Regions from separate parts of the Pelorhabdus sp. sgz311002 genome, predicted to be linked through region 3. Evidence: riboswitches for the same ligand, from Rfam matches in the RefSeq annotation. Region 3 holds a riboswitch; each other region holds the start of a gene.
The links. Region 3 has a riboswitch for cobalamin ahead of AC0NJP_RS07115 (GNAT family N-acetyltransferase). Riboswitches for the same ligand answer to the same signal wherever they lie in the genome.
Positions count from the first base shown of each region.

Region 1 (6,303 bases), on a different contig from region 3:
AAAGCACAAATTTGTTGTGCGCCTTGTTGCCAATGAGTCTCTAGCACCTCAGGATCACGCGTCATCGGCAAAGAAATTTCTGCCACAGTTTTGCCTGCAATATAGTTTTTAGCAATCGTCAGCGCCGCATTTATTGTGCCGCCAGAAGCAGGCACACAAACAACATCAACTTGTTTTATTAATTCAACCGCTCTGACTGTTAGTAAATCGGCGGGACCAGGTCCCACACCGATACCATAAAATGAACCTAACATTTGACGCCACCTTTCAATTTTTTCCAGCAAGTAAGCACAAAAATTGGATTGAGGGCATCAAACATATGGTAAGAACCCACTTTTTTCAGCCGATTTACCTGCATTTGAAAACATTCCGCTTCATAATTTCTTTGTGATAACAAGGAAAGAGCATTGGTGACGGTTTCCAGCGTAATTGCTGTAAGAATAAGCCGTCCCGTTTCTTTCAATAATAAGTCACAATTTTCTAGAATCGCCGGTAAACTGCCGCCACTCCCACCGATAAGAATCGTATCGGCTTGCGGCAAATTATCGAGCGCCTTTGGCGCTGCACCGCAAATTGCCGTCAAATTTTCCACTTTAAATTTTTTACTGTTGGCTTCAATCAGCGCTATACCTTCGGGCTCTCGCTCTATCGCATAAACATGACCTTGCGGCGCCATAAGTGCTGCTTCAACGCTTAATGACCCGGTTCCAGCACCAATATCGATCACCATAGCGTCTGTAGCAATTTTTGCCTTACACAGCACGAGAGCTCGCACTTCCGCTTTAGTCATTGGAATATTGCCTCGTATAAATTCACCATCAGAAATTCCTGGGGAATGTATCATCCTGTCACCACCATTACGGAATGAGAAAATCCAGCTACTTTTACAACTTCTTGTAAAGTGGAACTTACTATTTTCTCTTCTTGATAAGAAAGAGCTTCACACAAATAGACTTTTGCTTCCAACGGCCAGCCGCCAGCAATAAGTTCTGCGGCAATCCAACTGGGACAATGAACTGGGTCTGTTAAAAAAGCGATTTTCTTGCATTGATTAAACATAAAAACATCACGTTTCGCTTCTCGCCCATGCAAGCTCACTAGCGTTGCATCCTGCCATACCGAAGCGATACGAGAAAAAGCCATTTGAAAAGAACTAATACCTGGGATCACTTCTAGCTTCGCCTGAGGCAAAAACCGTTGTACTGCAGGCAAAAGACTATAACAGCCGGGATCTCCCGACACTAAAATAACAACATCATCTTGTTGTAAATATTGTTCAATTAAAGTCATCAATGCAGGAATTTCTTTATCAATCGGTAAAGTGATTTGCCCTGGTTCACTAAGTGCAGCAAGGGCCCGACGGCTTCCTGCTAATATTTTTGCAGCTTTTATCTTTTTTTGGGCAATTGGCAATATATAATCAGGTGAGCCTGGCCCGATCCCAACTATAACTATTTTATGATCCATCCCATTTTTCCCCCGATACATTTCGCACCAGCATCTGCTGCTAAAAATTCACCTTTTAAAGTAATAAGAACAGTTCCTACTTTTAGTTCATTAAAGACATACCGCTCTGCCCGCAAACTCGCTCTTGCAGCAATGACTTCATAGACCTTTTCTAATTGATAATTTTCTAAAACCGTCATCGCTGCTTCTGCCGTTGTACAATCCAAAATTTCGGTAACAGCCGCTTGTGGCGCACCTAATGCAGCGGAATAAGCGGCAATCGTTTCCAGCCGTCCATCGGCCATCCGGTTATGTGTATGAAAAATGCCAGCAGCAACTTTAGCTAATTTGCCTAAATGTCCTACTAACAGTACTTCTTTAAGACCATTTTGCGCCGCATTTTCCAGCATATGTCCAATAAAGTTGCTTGTTTGAACAATGAATTCAAGGGGAATATGCAATTTTTCTACTGCTGCATCCTGGCCAATTCGACCAGGAACAAACACAACAGCTTCATGTCCCAAAGCTTTTACAACACTAATCTGAGGCGTCAAGGAATTTTTAAAGGCTTCTTCACTCATCGGCTTTACAATGCCGCTTGTACCAATTATCGAAATGCCACCTTCAATGCCCAGCATAGGATTTAACGTTTTTTTTGCAAGAACTTCACCTTGTGGAACTGAAATGGTGACAATAGCACCTGTTTGAGGCGGCAGAAGCTCCGCTAGAACTAACTCAATCATTTTGCGCGGACCTGGGTTCACGGCAGGTTCCCCTACTGACACAGACAAGCCCGGTTTAGTAACAGTGCCAACTCCCTTACCAGCTCGTATCATAATGCCTGGCTGGTTAGTGAGTTCTACCGTGACTTCAATTTCCGTTCCGTGAGTAATATCAGGATCATCGCCACCATCTTTGATTACATAAGCCCTGCCACCGTTCTCTAGCTTCTCAGCTTTAGCAATCGGTACAGTAATTGGATATTTCTGCGGTGATAAAACCTCTACTTTAGTAACAAATTGATTCCTTGCGGCTAAAACTGCAGCCTTCGTCGCAGCAGCAGCGCAAGAACCTGTCGTATACCCTTCTTTCATTTTTTGACTTGCTAACAAAAGGAAACCCCCCCTTTGATTTTGGCAAAGGGGGGTAAAAGAGACAGAGCTGTTCGCAATTACCCACCTCCCCATCTCTCGTAGGTCATAACGGCGTGTGTCAGAACAGGCAGGTCTCCTGACTCTGGCTCATTGCGCTACTTAGCCTTCCCGAATTTCTCCAGTGGCATTGATAAGAGCGCTCACCATTACAGTGGCGGGACCGCGCCGGCTTTTCACCGGTCTTCCCAATTAAGCAAAAGCACCTATTCCCTTGATTATCAATTTATATTTTGTATATTCCATTATTTTAGCAAAATTCCTGCTTTAAAACGTGTAAAAAGAATATTCAGTTTTTAAAGTATGACAAAAGCACTAAAATTCCCTTATTATCATAAAATTTCATTTTTTTCTTGTTTTTCATGGTATAATATAGAATGAATAGATATTTGCTTATTTTATAAAGAGAAAGGTCGTTTGATGCTGTGTATTCTCCTGAAAATCCTTTAAAAGTCCGTCTAGCAAAAACTCTCTGGTTTAACACGTACCGCGCCCAAGTTACTACGCCGGAAGGTGAATATTTGGCCGCTCTTCGTCTAATTCCAACGATTCCACTTGACCGCAATGAAATTCCGGAAAATGCGCCGGAAGTAAAATCCTCTATCGTCGTCTTAGTGGAAGACGCTTTAGTAACAGATGAACATTTAGTAGAATTTGAAGCTGCTCTTGCTGATGAATTGCAGCAAGAATTAGTAAAAGTAAAATTCAAACCAGAAAATTGCCAATTCTTCTATCCCAGCCCGCCTCATATGTTGGCAGAAGAATCAGCCTTACCTCAGTAAAGGGAAAGAGAAAACAATCCTTGCCTTTCAACTTAATTGGTTCCGCAAATTACGACAAGGAGTGATTATTATGTATAATGCGGTAAGACATGAATGCGGCGGCAATGCTCATCTTGTCGGCAATAAAATGCAGCAAGGCTGGAATCAGTTTTGTTGTGACCGCTGCGGAGCTGTCTTCTTCCGTTGGATGACGGAAAAAATGGTAACTAAAAATGATGCAAGTTCCTAACAAGAATACTTTCCATTATTGCCGGTAAAAAAGAATGTTTCCATCTTGTTTTTGTATTTTCTGGAAGTCGGTCGCCTCTGGTAAAGAGGTAAAACCGGCTTCTTCTTTTTCTTTCATAAGAATATACTTACCCTTTCCATCAGAACGCTGTAAAAAGGTTTGCAGCGTTTCCGTCGGCATCGTATACTTTCCAGCCCAAACATTTTTACTATTAACAGGTTCCTCTTTTAAGATAAGTCGTGGTAAAAGAACATTACCATAATATACTGCTGAGGTTTGATATTCACCATAAATCGCCCCAGTGGCATCACCAGGAAGATCGGAAACAATGCTTTTGGCGGAGCGATGATTTGCTAGAGGAATTAAATTATTCGGAATAAGAAATAATATGGAAACAATCGTCGTAAGACAGACTGTGACAATGAGCATAGTCTGTTTTTTTTGCATCTGCATAAAAACAAGAATCAGTACCATTAGTGTACAAGCGGTTGCTGTTACGATTTTATGAAGAGCAATCGGAATAAAATAGGCGCTCGCACCAAAAATAGCTAGCATGAAACAAGCTGGCCCGCTTAGCCACAACCAATTTGCTGCTGCCACTGACGCTGTATAGAGTTTTTCCAGATAAACTGAAATAAGCACAGCCGCTGGAAAAATTGCCGGAAATACGTAAGTGAGATACTTTGTAGCCATAAATGAGTAAAATACAATAAAACCAAAAAACCATACAAGTAAAAACAATTCCCGTTCTCCAGCTTGCTTTATTGCTCGCCATAAAGCAGGAAATAACAAACCGCTCCAAGGCAGAAGACTCAACGGTACTAGAATTAGATAGTAATAAAAAACATTATCCTTAGGATGTTCAGAAACAGTAGCGCGCATATAATTATGAAGCCCTAAAAAGGTATCAACAAATTCCGGACCGTGAACTGTATACATCGCGTAATACCACGGACCAGCTATCAGTGCCATTAGACAAAAACCGTGTAATAAATATAGTTTTTTTAAATAATTGATGTTTCGCAGTAAAGCTATAAATAAAAGAGCAATCAAGCCAGGCAAAACAATGCCCACAGGTCCCTTTGTCAAAACTGCAAAGGCAGCTGCACCATAAGCCAATACGTAACAACTGCGTCCTCGGCCCTGAAATGCCAGATAGAGCCAACCTAATGAGAGGCTTGTAAAGAAAAACATGACCCCATCGGTCAAAATCAATTTACTAATCATCCAAAATTCCAACGAAGTAACCAGCACAAGACTACCCCAGAGAGCTTGTCTTGTGCTACCGTAAAGCAAAATGATAAACCGAAATAAAAGAACTACACTAGCAGCACCAAATAATGCGGCAGGCAGTCTCGCCGCAAAATCGTTGATACCAAATAAAGAAAAAGAACCGGCAATGAGCCAATAAATTAAAATAGGCTTATCATACCAAAATTGACCGTAAATTTGCGGCGATAGCCAGTTTCCTGATAAAACCATTTCTTTGGCGGTAAGCGCATAATTGGACTCGACAGGATCTGTAACTGGTATGATTTGATTGAATGCAAGATAAAAGAAAAAAGCAAGAAAAAATAGGCTGTAACTCATATAATGGGCCCGCAAAAGGCATCTCTCCTACTATTGTTTAATCAAAATCATTTTATCTTGTTCTTGCCACAACAGCTGCAAACTCTGTTTTGTCTTCTCGTTTAAGACAGTATAGTCTTGATAGCGAACTACAAAATAAGTTCCTCGAACAGCTTCGTCAATTACCTTACCACTGACCGACTTCCGTTTATCATCTAGTTCCTGTCCGTATAAATGAGTATAATAGGCAAAACCTGGACGTAAAAATTTAGCTACATAAATAGGCGCCTGCCCATCATAGATATTTTTAAAATTTTCTGCCGCCGATTTCATACTTAAACTACTAGAAACTGGTCCAACTAAAAAGGCAACAAGAACCGCGCTAAATAACGCAAAGGGAATAGCCTGACTAAAAATCATCATCAACACACTACGTTTCAGGTAAGCTGCCCACAATCCGCCTACAGCGAAAACAAATAACACGATGCTGACGATTGTCCCAGTCTGCAGTTCATTTTGTCTTTGCATTGCAAAAACCAAACCAACACCAAGAAGTCCCAGCAATACAGTTGCTACGATAGGCCAACTAATAAAAGATAGCTTCTGCCGCCGCTCATAAAGCCGATTTAGATACCAACCGATTACTAACGCAAGCGGTGGATACATGGGAAGAATATAGGAAACAAGTTTTGTCTGAGATATGGAAAAAAAGAGGAGAATGAAAAAGCCCCAAATATTTAAGAACTGTAAGTAACTAAAGGTTTGCCCATAACTTGTCAAAGAATTTTTCACAGCCTGAACAAGCACTGCTGTCCAAGGTAAAAACCCGATCAGCATAACGGGAATATAATAATACCAAAGCACTCCTTCAGGATGTTCTGGCGACGTAAACCGCGTCACATTATGATATCCAAAAAAAGTATCAATGAACGGAGCCCCATGCGTATAGGCCATGAATCCATACCACGGAGCTGCAACAAGCAAATAGATCAAACAGCCCCGTAAAATTTGCATTTGTTTTAAAATAGCCCAGCGACGTCCGGCTAATATATAAAGAAAGATTATCGTTCCGGGAAAGACAAGACCAATCGGACCTTTCGCCAAAGTAGCTAGACCAGCAAAAAGA
Region 1 is NZ_JBWBCL010000001.1:431,218-437,520, reverse strand. It holds gene cobI (precorrin-2 C(20)-methyltransferase) at 1-254, opposite strand, end outside; gene cbiT (precorrin-6Y C5,15-methyltransferase (decarboxylating) subunit CbiT) at 248-844, opposite strand; gene cbiE (precorrin-6y C5,15-methyltransferase (decarboxylating) subunit CbiE) at 841-1,467, opposite strand; gene cbiD (cobalt-precorrin-5B (C(1))-methyltransferase CbiD) at 1,452-2,540, opposite strand; cobalamin riboswitch at 2,650-2,822, opposite strand; gene AC0NJP_RS02230 (hypothetical protein) at 3,023-3,379, shown strand; gene AC0NJP_RS02225 (hypothetical protein) at 3,450-3,608, shown strand; gene AC0NJP_RS02220 (ArnT family glycosyltransferase) at 3,624-5,213, opposite strand; gene AC0NJP_RS02215 (ArnT family glycosyltransferase) at 5,229-6,303, opposite strand, start outside.
Region 1: another riboswitch for cobalamin. It lies ahead of cbiD (cobalt-precorrin-5B (C(1))-methyltransferase CbiD); the one in region 3 lies ahead of AC0NJP_RS07115 (GNAT family N-acetyltransferase).

Region 2 (6,303 bases), on a different contig from region 3:
TAATCGGCTAGTTTTTCTAGACAACCTCTTCCGATCAAGCTGATCGGCGCCATAAAATACTCATGTACTTGGTTTTCCATTTCAATCAGCTCCCTGTTTTCCATTCATCTCCTTCATCCTAACATTTCAAAAGGGGGGAAACAAGAGAAGGACAGGCCGATTTGCGGAAGTTGGCAAGATAAGCCTATAATGTGAAAAATAATTGCTGAATGCAATTTTCTGTAGTTGGGAGATGCGCAAATATTTTTTATAATGCCGCAAATATGTAGCTTCGATCTCTTTCCCATTCCGTATTATAATAAGAATAAGAATTGAACAATTTTTCTCGAGGCTGAGGAAGGATATCGAATGGGGGAACTGTAGATGAATAAAATTATGATTTCACCAAGCCGTTACGTACAAGGTCCGGGAGCCATTCATTCCATCGGTGAACAAGTGAGTTTGCTCGGCAGTAAAGCGCTTGTACTTGGCGGAAAAAACGGTTTAAAAACAGTAAAAGCTGCTATGGAGGCAAGCTTTGCCAAGGCGGGAATTAGTGCTTTATTTGAAGAATTTAGCGGTGAATGCTGCAAGCAAGAAATTGATAGACTCGTAGAAAGTATCAAGGAAAAAGGCGTTGAAGTCATTTTAGGTGTAGGCGGCGGCAAATCAGCTGATACGGCTAAAGCAGCAGCTTATTATGCCAAATTGCCTGTCGTCATTATTCCGACAATCGCTGCTACTGATGCTCCCTGCAGCGCCTTAGCTGTTATTTATTCAGCGGAAGGCGTGTTTGAATCCTATCTGGTATTGCCGAAAAACCCTGATCTTGTTTTGCTTGATACAGAAATTATTGCAAAAGCGCCAGTCCGGCTGCTTGTTTCTGGCATGGGCGATGCACTTGCTACATGGTTTGAAGCCGATGCTTGTGCGAAAGCTTTTGGCAAAAATCTTCCTGGCGGTTATTCTACTTCGGCGGCGCTTCAATTGGCTAGACTTTGTTATGACTTGCTATTGCAGTATGGTTTGCAAGCAAAACTGGCAGCGGAAAGCAAAGTAGCTACGGAAGCTTTGGAAAAAGTGGTAGAAGCCAATACGTTATTAAGCGGTCTTGGGTTTGAAAGTTCTGGTCTGGCTGCGGCCCATGCCGTTCATAATGGATTAACTGCTTTAGAAGAAACGCATGCATATTATCATGGTGAAAAAGTTGCATTCGGTACGTTGGTGCAGCTGGTGCTGGAAAACCGCTCTCGCGAAGAATTGTTAGAAGTGATTCGTTTCTGCCGTGAAGTCGGACTGCCTGTAACTTTGGCTGATATTGGCGTTACGGAGATTACCGAAGAAAAAATTCAGAAGGTTGCAGAAGCTAGCTGTGCCGCAGGCGAAACCATATTCAACGAACCTTTCCCTGTTACGGTAGAATCGGTTCGTGCCGCAATTTTAGGAGCAAATGCGCTCGGATCAAGCTTGAAATAAGAAAAAACAATAGGCAAAGCCTTGTACTTTTGTGCAGGGCTTTCTTCTATCTTAAAAATAGCGCTTCAATAGTGGAGGCTTTTCCATGGTGAAACAATGGTTTAGTGATTTTATTACAGGCTTTCAATTTTTAACAAGAATTCAACTACTCAGCCATCATGACAGCTCGCTAGAAAGTTTTGGGCGCAGTGTTCGTTATTTTCCGCTTATTGGCGCATTTATCGGTGTTTTACTGGCCTTTTTGCTCGTGGCAGCTCGTTGGGGCTTTGGCGGTCTCGGTCCCCAGTTGTCTTTGATTGCTTGTCTTATTATTGGTGAAGTCGTTATTACTGGGGCGCTGCACTGGGATGGCTTTATGGATACTTTTGATGGCGTGTTTTCGGGGCGGGAACGCGAGCGTATGCTTGAAATCATGAAAGATAGCCGGGTAGGAGCTTTTGGCGCTTTAGCGCTGGCACTAGCCCTGTTAGCTCGTTTCTCCTTTTTATACGATCTTGATCCGTTTGTTTTACCTTTGGCCTTAATCGCTATGCCGACAACAGGAAGATTGGGAATTGTTTTTACGATTACTTTTTTTCCTTATGCTCGCCCGAGTGGGTTAGGACAAGTTTTTCCTTCACATAGGCAAAACCGCAATCTCTATATTGCATTAGTCTTTTTCGCCCTTGTTTTTGCCTTTTTAGGGGTGAAATGCCTGTTTACTGCATTGGGCGGCTTAGCAATCGGCTTATTATTTGCTGCGTATGTGAATCGTTGTCTGGGCGGTGTGACTGGCGATGTTTATGGCGCTGTAAGCGTGGTGACGGAACTGGCGGTGTTATTTTGCTTCCTTTGTTTCTATTAATGTTTCTATTAAAATAAAGTAGGATTTTTTTTACGGCCTTATCGACTTTCTTGCTTAGTCGTCAACTTAGCAAGGAAACGCGAGTTTTCTGCCGAAGTAGGAAATAGATTGATATAATTTCATAACATGCCACCAAACAGGTGCCTCTTTGTTAAAAGAGGAGAATAGGGAAGATCGGACAGAAGCAATTCTGAAACGACGCGGTCGCGCCACTGTAATCGGGGAGATGTTTTGGCTGATGCCACCGGAAAACCGGGAAGGCGTCAAAACATTGATGAGCCGTTAGCCAGGAGACCTGCCTGTTATGGCTGTCATTTGTCTTCGCGTAAGAGAGAATGCCAGAAGGATAGGAGCTAATCAAAGCAGCACCTGCCTTTTTGGCAGGTGCTGTTTGTCTTGTGACAGGTATTTTTATTGAAGGAGGGATTGATTATGGATTTTGAAAAGACAGTGGATGAATTGATTGATGGCGCGGCAAAACCGCTGCACAGTCTGGGGCTTCTGGAAAAACATTTAAAGAAAGTGCTGATGGCATGGGAAAAAATTCATACGGAGATTCGTCCTTACCACATTATTTATGCTGCTGATAATGGGGTAGTAGAAGAAAGTATTGCGCCTGATCCGGTGGAGTTTACGTATTTGCAGGCCAGAAATATGGCGGCAGGCTTGGCTACCATCAGCTGTTTTTGTCAAATGCATCAAATTCCTTATGAAGTAATTGATATTGGCATTCGTGATACGAGAGAAGCTGGTGTTTGTCGGAAAGTCGCTTTTGGCACCAAAAACTTCATGAAAGAAGAAGCTATGAGCCAGGACGAATTTCAAAAAGCCTGGGATATTGGTAGAGAAAGAGTTCAAAAAGCGGTTCGGGAAAAAGGAGCCAATCTACTATCGTTTGGCGAAATGGGGATAGGCAATACGACAACATCTTCAGCGGTGCTTCATGCCTTGACTGGAATGCCGCCCGAGTTCGTGGTTGGTCATGGCGCTGGGCTAAAGACGCCAGAGGCGTTGCGGCGTAAACGCCAAATCGTCGAGAAAGGCGTAGAGAAGCATAAGGTAAAACTTCATGCCGTTGAAGATATTTTACGGTGTGTCGGTGGGTTTGACATTGTAGCTATGTGCTCTAGTATGCTGGAATGTGCCAAGCTAAAAGTTCCCTTTGTGCTTGATGGCTTTATTACGGCCGTGGCCTATGCTTGTGCGGTTAGAGTAAATAGCAAAATTGATTGCTATGCAATTCCGTCGCATATGTCGAAAGAACCAGGCATGGCGTACTGTTTGCTACTTGGCAATATTATGGCCGAAGATGTGATTTTAAAAGCCGATATGGCCTTAGGGGAAGGTACCGGTGCTGTATTAATGGTGTCAATTTTGAAAACGATGCTTTATGCGATGCAAAATGTAGCTCGTATTTCTGATTTTTTAGCAAGTACGTCAAAGCAGAATTTAGCCATATAAGAGGGGCGGGTAAAAGAAAGAGAATAATAGAACAAAAAAATCCTATTCTAGCAAAAAGCTTAAATGCTTTTTGCTTTTTTGTTTTTTAAGGCAGCAATTATGTGCGGTGCCTCGGCAAAATTTAAGCAAGGTAGAAAGGCAGAAAAATCAAATATAAGTAAGTGTAAAAACTATGAAAAATAGGTGGGGGGAAAATGGCACCGGAAAAACCGCGCATGGTTCAAGAATATGTACCAGGCAAACAAGTAACTTTAGCTCATTTAATCGCGAATCCCAAAAAAGACTTGTGTGAAAAATTAGGCCTGACAAATGCTTCGGCTATTGGCATTTTAACGATTACTCCCTGCGAAGCAGCGATCATTGCCGCTGATGTCGCTACGAAAACAGCTGATGTTGCCATCGGGTTTATGGATCGCTTTACTGGTTCTGTTGTGATAACAGGGAATGTATCTGCTGTAGAAGCGGCTTTGCAGCAAGTGATCCACCTTTTGACCGAGGGGCTTGGGTTTTCCGGCCCGAAAGTAACGCGGTCCTAACCATGAACCAGGTTATGTTTGTTGGTGCTGTCGGCGCAGGGAAGACATCACTGATTCATGCGCTAAACAAGGACTCAAAAAAGGCAGAAAAGACACAATCTTTTGTTTTTACTGATGGAGCGATTGATACACCTGGCGAGTATGCGCAAATGCCGCGATTTTATTCAGCCCTTATGGTTACGGCGGCGCAGGCTTCGCTTATTGTAATTGTCCAAGACAGCCGTAACACCCGTCCGACTCTGCCTCCGGGCTTTGCCGGCATGTTTTCTCGCGACAGTATTGGGGTGATTACCAAAATCGATTCGCCTGATGCTGATCGGGATAAAGCTCGTATCCGTCTTTTGGAAAGCGGTGTAAAAGGACCTATATTTCCTGTTTCCGCTTTTACAGGAGAAGGTATAGAAGAATTAATGGACTACATTTTCGAAAGGAGGTGCAGCAATGAGTGAAGCGTTAGGGATGGTGGAAACAAAAGGTCTGGTTGGTGCAATAGAAGCCGCCGATGCCATGGTAAAAGCAGCCAATGTAATTTTAATTGGTTATGAAAAAATCGGTTCAGGTCTAGTGACTGTTATGGTGCGCGGGGATGTCGGCGCGATAAAAGCAGCTACAGATGCCGGTGCTTCAGCAGCCCGTAAAGTAGGTGAAGTTGTATCTGTTCATGTAATTCCTCGTCCGCATATGGATGTAGAAAAAATTCTGCCAAAAGTAAAGTAGGAAATTTTATGGAGGTGACTATATAAATGCAAGAGCAATTGATTGACAAAGTAATGGATGAAATTAAAAAAAGAATGGAAGCGCAAGGAGCTGGAACGGGAGCTACCGAAGCCCCAACAGCAACTGCCGCCGCATTTGCAAATCCCGGACTTACGGAATTTGTCGGCACGGCAATCGGCGATACCATTGGTCTCGTTATTGCCAATGTGGATCCCATGCTTCATGACATGATGAAGATTGATCCTAAATTCCGGTCCATCGGTATTTTAGGCGCTCGTACTGGCGCTGGTCCGCACATTATGGCGGCTGATGAAGCAGTTAAAGCAACAAATACGGAAATCATTACGATTGAACTAGCTCGCGATACAAAAGGCGGCGCTGGTCATGGTTGCTTGATTCTCTTTGGCGCTGAAGAAGTTTCAGATGCCAGACGGGCGATTGAAGTGGCTTTAAAAGAATTAAATCGTACTTTTGGCGATGTTTATGGCAATGATGCTGGTCATATTGAATTACAGTACACGGCTCGCGCCAGCTATGCCATTAACAAAGCTTTTAATGCCCCTTTAGGGAAAGCTTTTGGTCTGATTGTCGGCGCTCCGGCCGCTATTGGCGTACTTATGTCGGATGTGGCTGTAAAAACAGCCAATGTAGAGTTAATCGCTTATTCTAGCCCAGCACAAGGAACGAGCTTCTCCAACGAAGTTATCATTGCGATCAGCGGTGACTCAGGAGCCGTTCGTCAGTCCGTACTGGCTGCTAAAGATGTTGGTAAAAAACTGTTGGAAGCTCTAGGCGGTGCTGCTCCGTCTACTACTACACCTTATATCTAAGTCGACGAGGAGGGGATTTATCATGAAGAGATCAAAACGTTTTGAAGCGCTTGCTGCCCGTCCCGTCAATCAGGATGGGTTCGTAGTAGAATGGCCGGAAGTTGGTCTTATGGCTATGGGCAGCCCCAATGACCCTGTGCCTAGTATTAAAGTACAAAACGGAAAAATCGTGGAAATGGATGGAATTCCCCGCGATAAATTTGATTTTATCGATCAGTTTATTGCTGATTATGCAATTGATGTCACGATAGCAGAAAAAGCAATGGCTATGAATAGTGTGGAAATTGCTAAAATGCTTGTAGATGTCAATGTATCACGGAAAGAAATTGTAAAAATTGTGAGAGGCTTGACGGCAGCAAAACTTGTTGAAGTTTTTAATGCTATGAATGTAGTAGAAATGATGATGGCGCTGCAAAAAATGCGTGCTCGCAAAACGCCTTCGAATCAGTGCCATGTTACG
Region 2 is NZ_JBWBCL010000001.1:285,696-291,998, forward strand. It holds gene AC0NJP_RS01440 (iron-containing alcohol dehydrogenase) at 1-80, opposite strand, end outside; gene AC0NJP_RS01445 (glycerol dehydrogenase) at 364-1,455, shown strand; gene cobS (adenosylcobinamide-GDP ribazoletransferase) at 1,541-2,299, shown strand; cobalamin riboswitch at 2,421-2,616, shown strand; gene AC0NJP_RS01455 (nicotinate-nucleotide--dimethylbenzimidazole phosphoribosyltransferase) at 2,732-3,760, shown strand; gene eutS (ethanolamine utilization microcompartment protein EutS) at 3,955-4,296, shown strand; gene AC0NJP_RS01465 (EutP/PduV family microcompartment system protein) at 4,299-4,745, shown strand; gene pduA (propanediol utilization microcompartment protein PduA) at 4,738-5,013, shown strand; gene pduB (propanediol utilization microcompartment protein PduB) at 5,040-5,843, shown strand; gene AC0NJP_RS01480 (propanediol/glycerol family dehydratase large subunit) at 5,866-6,303, shown strand, end outside.
Region 2: another riboswitch for cobalamin. It lies ahead of AC0NJP_RS01455 (nicotinate-nucleotide--dimethylbenzimidazole phosphoribosyltransferase); the one in region 3 lies ahead of AC0NJP_RS07115 (GNAT family N-acetyltransferase).

Region 3 (6,303 bases):
CAGGTAAAATCTAAAAATTTTGGGGGCAGAGAGCTAGTATGGCTACAATTCAAGAAAAAATTCAAGATTTAAAAAAACGCCAGGAAAAAATTCTGCTAGGCGGCGGTAAAAAATCCATTGAAAAACAGCATGCCAAAGGAAAGTTGACTTCAAGAGAAAGAATCAATCTTCTCTTAGATCCCGGTTCTTTTGTGGAGCTTGATCAATTTGTAACGCATCGTTGCGTAAACTTTGATATGGCTGGCAAAGCAGCTCCTGGTGAAGGCGTAACGACTGGCTATGGTACAGTGGATGGTCGTCTCGTTTATGTATTTGCACAAGATTTCACGGTTATTGGCGGTGCTCTCGGCGAAATGCATGCAGCAAAAATTGCTAAAGTGCAAAGCCTTGCTCTGAAAATGGGCGCACCAATCATCGGTCTTGCTGATTCCGGCGGTGCTAGAATTCAGGAAGCTGTTGACGCTCTGTCCGGTTATGGCCGCATTTTCTTCAACAACACCATGGCTTCCGGCGTAATCCCGCAGATTTCTGTAATCATGGGACCAAGTGCGGGCGGCGCAGTATATTCTCCGGCATTAACTGACTTTATCTTCATGGTTAAAAATACAAGCCAGATGTTCTTAACAGGCCCTGCTGTTATTAAATCCGTTACGGCGGAAGAAGTTACAGCAGAAGCTCTGGGCGGCGCTATGACTCATAATCAGACTTCTGGCGTAGCGCAGTTTGCTGCAGAAAACGACGAAGACGCTCTTAATCAAGTTCGTTATCTCTTAAGCTTCTTGCCAAACAACAACATGGAAGAAGCTCCGATCGTAGAAACTGGTGATGATCCGGCTCGTGTCGATTCAGCCCTTGATTCTTTGTTGCCGGACAACCCGAATATGCCTTATAACATGTACGATGTCATTAAATCGATTGTGGATAATGGCGAATATTTCGACGTAGCAACGCATTTTGCGAAAAATATGATCACTTGCTATGCTCGCATTGACGGTCAATCTGTTGGTATTGTCGCCAACCAGCCAGCTGTTATGGCAGGCTGCCTTGATATCAATGCTTCTGATAAAGCAGCTCGCTTTGTTCGGACTTGTGACGCTTTCAATATTCCAGTTGTAACAATTGTCGACGTTCCTGGCTTCTTGCCTGGTACGCAGCAGGAGTACGGCGGTGTTATCCGTCATGGCGCTAAAATGCTTTATGCTTACTCCGAAGCGACTGTACCTAAGATTACGGTTATTACCCGTAAAGCGTATGGCGGATCTTATATTGCTATGTGCTCGAAAGAGTTGGGCGCTGATCAAGTTCTTGCTTGGCCTTCCGCTGAAATTGCGGTTATGGGACCTGCTGGTGCAGCAAATATTATCTTCCGTGGCGATGCTAATATCAAAGAAAAGACGGAAGAATATATCAGAGATTTTGCAAATCCCTACTATGCAGCAGAACGCGGCTATGTGGATATTGTCATTGAGCCAAGTCAGACAAGACCGGCTGTTGCCAATGCCTTAAACATGCTGGCGATGAAACGGGAAGATCGCCCGAAGAAAAAACACGGCAATATTCCTTTATAAGTTTCAGTTATTTTTACTGGGATAATAACGAGCTTGGCGAGATTTTTAGCTGAGATCTTCTGCCAAGCTTGTTGTTATATATAAATTAATTATCGCTAGAAAGGAGAATATACATGACAGTACCTGATACAGTTGAAGGTTCCATCTTACTTAGCGTCATTGACTTCATTTTGAGCTTCGTTATTATTTGGGGTATCGGCCTTGTGTTATACTTGTTTCCTATCCTAAATAAATTTGGCGCAATCAATGAAGAAAAGTTAAAAGGCGGTCACTAAGAATTATATTATTTAATAGGAGGTAAATACGTACATGTTTGAACAAATTGGATCACTGATGCTGGACATGGTCAATCAGACCGGTTTAATGCATCTATGGTATGGCAACATTATTATGATGATTGTCGGCATTGTTTTCGTTTTCTTAGCAATTGTGAAAAAATACGAACCATTACTCTTAATCGGTATCGGCTTTGCTTGTATCGTAACAAACGCTCCAGGATCTGGGTTAGCGGACCCAGGCGGATTATTCTGGTATGCTTACCAAGGTGTTGCTCTTATTATTATTCCTCCATTGATTTTCCTTGGCGTTGGCGCAATGACTGACTTTGGACCGATGATTTCGAATCCAAGTGTTATTATTTTGGGAGCTGCAGCTCATTTAGGTATCTTTATTGCATTAATTGGCGCTAAAATGCTGGGCTTCTCCTTGGCAGAAGCTGGTGCAATCGGTATTATCGGCGGCGCTGACGGCCCAATGGCTATCTTCGTTACGATGAAACTTGCTCCGCATTTGTTACCACAGATTTCCGTAGCAGCTTATTCCTACATGGCGCTGATGCCACTTATTCAGCCGCCAATCATGAAACTCTTCACAACGAAAAAAGAACGTATGGTTATCATGACGCAGGTTCGTCCTGTAAGCCGTTTAGAAAAAATCGTATTCCCAATGGTAATCGCGGTTATTGTTGACTTGTTACTCCCTCCAGTTGCTCCGCTCATTACGATGCTAATGCTTGGCAATTTGCTTCGTGAATGCGGCGTGGTTGATCGTTTGGCTCAAACAGCAGCAAATGATTTGATCAATATCATCATTATTACGTTGACGGTTGCTATCGGTTCCACCATGAATGCTGATACTTTCTTGACTTTCGAAACGATTGAAATTATCGTTCTTGGTTTGATTGCTTTTGCTGGCGGTACTTTCTCCGGTATTATTGGCGGACGTATCATGTACAGAGTTTCCGGCGGCAAAATCAATCCGTTGATCGGTTCAGCTGGTATTGCTTCGGTACCTATCGCAGCGCGTGTTGCTCACGTAGTTGCTTTAAAAGAAAATCCATACAACTTCTTGATTATGCATGCTATGGGACCAAACCTTGCTGGTGTATTTGGTACGGCTATTTCCGGTGGTATCATGCTGGCGCTCCTAGGCGTTCACTAATTAAAGGAGGAAATACCTCATGTTGACATTTTTTATAGCCTTGATTGTGATTCTTATCGTTTGCTATATTTGGAAAGTAACATCAGAAGCGCAAGAAAAAAAGGAAGAGCAGAATCAGCCGACTACTCCTGCAGCTATGGCGGCAACGCCTGCAACTCCAGCAGTTGCTACGGCTTCTGTACAGCAAGAAGATGATAGTGAGCTGGTTGCCGTGATTACGGCAGCGATTGCCGCTATTTCTGGTAGCGCTTCTGTAACTATCGTAAGTATTCGGCGTGGCAGCGATGCGTGGGTAACCGCTGGCCGCCAGGATGTTATGAACGGTTTTTGAGCAGTAAACAATGATTGTATGACACCAAAGGGGGATTTATCATGAAAAACTATTCAATTACAGTAAATGGTCAGACCTATGAAGTTGCTGTAGAAGAAATCGGCGGCGTGGCAGCACCTGCCGCTCCTAAAGCAGCAGCTCCTGTAGCAGCACCGAAAGCAGCTCCTGCTCCTGTAGCAGCAGCTCCTGCACCAGCACCGAAAGCAGCTCCAAAGGCTGGCGGCCCTGGCACGAAAGTTGCTTCGCCTATGCCTGGTAAAATTATTAGTGTTAAAGTCAATGTTGGCGATGCTGTAAAAAATGGTCAGGAACTGATCGTTATGGAAGCTATGAAAATGCATAATCCTGTTCTTTCCAGCGCTGATGGCGTGGTAAAAGAAATTCTAGTCAAAGCTGGCGATCCTGTACAGGCTGGTACTCCGCTTGTTGTAGTCGGCTAAGCATATAATATAGGCAAAAGAAACAGGCTAGGTTCTGCGGAATCTAGCCTGTTTTGCGATAGTTTCCTCTAGTAATAAAAAGGACGCTGTGCCTATTTTTATCAATTTGACAAAAATGGGTAATGTTGTTATTATAAAATAAAGAATTTATTAATTAATTAAATAATTTTTAGGATAGGTGCCGCAAGGCTTAATAGGGAAGACCGGTGAAATACCGGCGCGGTCCCGCCACTGTAATGGGGAGCAATCTCAAGATATGCCACTGGAACATATTGTTCTGGGAAGGTTTGAGGGCGCGATGATCCAGAGCCAGGAGAACTGCCTGTTCAATAATCACCATTTTTACCTACGAACGATAGGGAGGGGATTTTGCTACAATAACTTAGCTTCTTTTTTTGCTATGGCTATGACTTGAGCGCTTACACTTCCTAATCTCATTAGGAAGTGTTTTATTTTTTCTCACCCACGAGTGATGGGGAGGTGATTGCGCTCTGTTCTTGCCCTAAGCAGTATAGAGGATTTTGCGCTAGCTCCTGCCCTTTTGGCAGGAGCTTTTTTATTGCGGCGGCATGAGTATATTAAACAATTTAGTACAGGGGGAGTTTAAAGGGTGGAAGAAAAGCAAATTTTAGTACGACCAGTTTTAGCGGAAGAAATTTTAAAGGTACAGAGCTTTTTGGAAAGTCAGCTAGTAGAACTGTTTTGTCATAAGGGGAAACGTGTAAATATGACTGATGTAGCAGCTTTGCAGCGCACTTATATTCAACCTGAAGATTGTAATTTATGGGGAGCTTTTTTGTCGACAGGAGAATTGATTGGCACCGGGGCTGCGTGTAGGTATAATGATCGAATTGCCTTATTGAAAAATTTGTATCATTTACCGACAACTGCTGAGTTTGGTCGTTGCTATGTATCACAAAATTTTCGACGCCAAGGGATTGGTGCGCAATTGGTACAGACTATGTCATCTTTTGCAAGTGACCAAAACTATACAAAAGTTTACCTTCATACACATCATTTTTTGCCAGGCGGTTTTGCTTTTTGGAAAAAACAGGGGTTCAAGATTATCTTAGAAGAAGATGGGCCTGAACAGATTGTACATATGGAAAAAGGATTGGCATAATCTTGAAATGATACTTGAGGAGGATTTTCGTTTGAAGCAAAAGATATTAGGAATTACAACTTTCACTTTATTATTGGCTATGAACCAAGCGGCGGCTGCTGCCCAACCAGATGGTGTGCAATTTGACGGAAGTCTAGTGGTGCATGCTCGTTCTCAGCATGATGAAAATCCAGGGAATCGGAGTCGCACTGGCATAAAAACAACTTTGACCTTAAATGCGACTCTTCCGGTTGCAGAAAATGTATCGGCCTATACACGGTTTACTTATCAGAGATTAAATAATAATTATGGCGTCTTTTCAGCTGACTATTTTTGCAATACGAAGCAAGAGAATAGTGCTTTAGATGCTTTCGGTATCAAATATCAAAATGCTGGTTATAAATATGTGCTCGGGTTGCAAGGCCTTACTTTAGGAGGCGGTCTTGTTTATGACAATACGTATATTGGCCGTCATGCTTTACCTTATGCTATGTCTGTTTCGAAACAAGTTGGTGCAGTGAATCTGAATTTTATTGGTGCAAAGACGAACTATCAAGGCAATCTTTCGAATGATAAATTTTATGTATTGCAAGGAACCTATGCGCCAGATGAACAATCTTCTCTTGGGGTGATGTTGGCAAGAACTTCCTATGGGAGTGATACGCGATCACGCTATGCTTTCGCAGATAGTACGGTTAATTATGTGAGCGTTTATGGCAGTAGAGCTGTGAATGATAAAGTGGGAATTTCGGCAGAACTTTTAAAATCAAGTGCTAAGGCTGAAAATCAGGCAATGCAAATGTCCTTAAAATACACAGTTGATACTAAAAATACCTTGACTGCCAGCTATTATTACGTGGAAGATCAGGCGGTTATGACGGATTATAATGCTACAGAAATGAGCGCCTATCCTAATAGCAATGCCCAGGGTTATTCGATTGCCTGGATTCATAAATTCGATAAGAATATTTCGCTGAAGATTGGCGATTATGATTATAAAAAAATTAAAGCGGTGAATCATTCCGGGGCGTCTACTGACAGAAACCGCTTTACGACTACGTTAACCGTAAAATTTTAAAGTGGGGGTCTTGGCTAAAATATCATTATGAAGGAGTAATGAAAAAATGAAGTGCGCTAAAACAAGTATGGGCCTTATGTTATTGACATCATTGACGATAGGGGGTATCGTGCAAGCCGCACCGACTGAAGAATTTATGTTAGACGATGTGACTGTTACAGCTACTCGTATTACAGAAAAAGTGAAAAATGTGCCAGCCAATGTCACGATTATTACGGCAGAAGATTTAAAAAAACGTAATGTTTTCAGTGTGCGTGAAGCGTTGCAAAATGAAGTAGGGTTATATATGTCACCGACAGCCGAAGTGAAAGACGGTTTATCAGTACGCGGATTTGGCAGTAAAA
Region 3 is NZ_JBWBCL010000003.1:277,513-283,815, reverse strand. It holds gene mmdA (methylmalonyl-CoA decarboxylase subunit alpha) at 39-1,568, shown strand; gene AC0NJP_RS07135 (hypothetical protein) at 1,682-1,843, shown strand; gene AC0NJP_RS07130 (sodium ion-translocating decarboxylase subunit beta) at 1,878-3,008, shown strand; gene AC0NJP_RS07125 (OadG family transporter subunit) at 3,028-3,339, shown strand; gene AC0NJP_RS07120 (biotin/lipoyl-containing protein) at 3,381-3,779, shown strand; cobalamin riboswitch at 3,939-4,119, shown strand; gene AC0NJP_RS07115 (GNAT family N-acetyltransferase) at 4,390-4,902, shown strand; gene AC0NJP_RS07110 (hypothetical protein) at 4,934-5,959, shown strand; gene AC0NJP_RS07105 (TonB-dependent receptor) at 6,006-6,303, shown strand, end outside.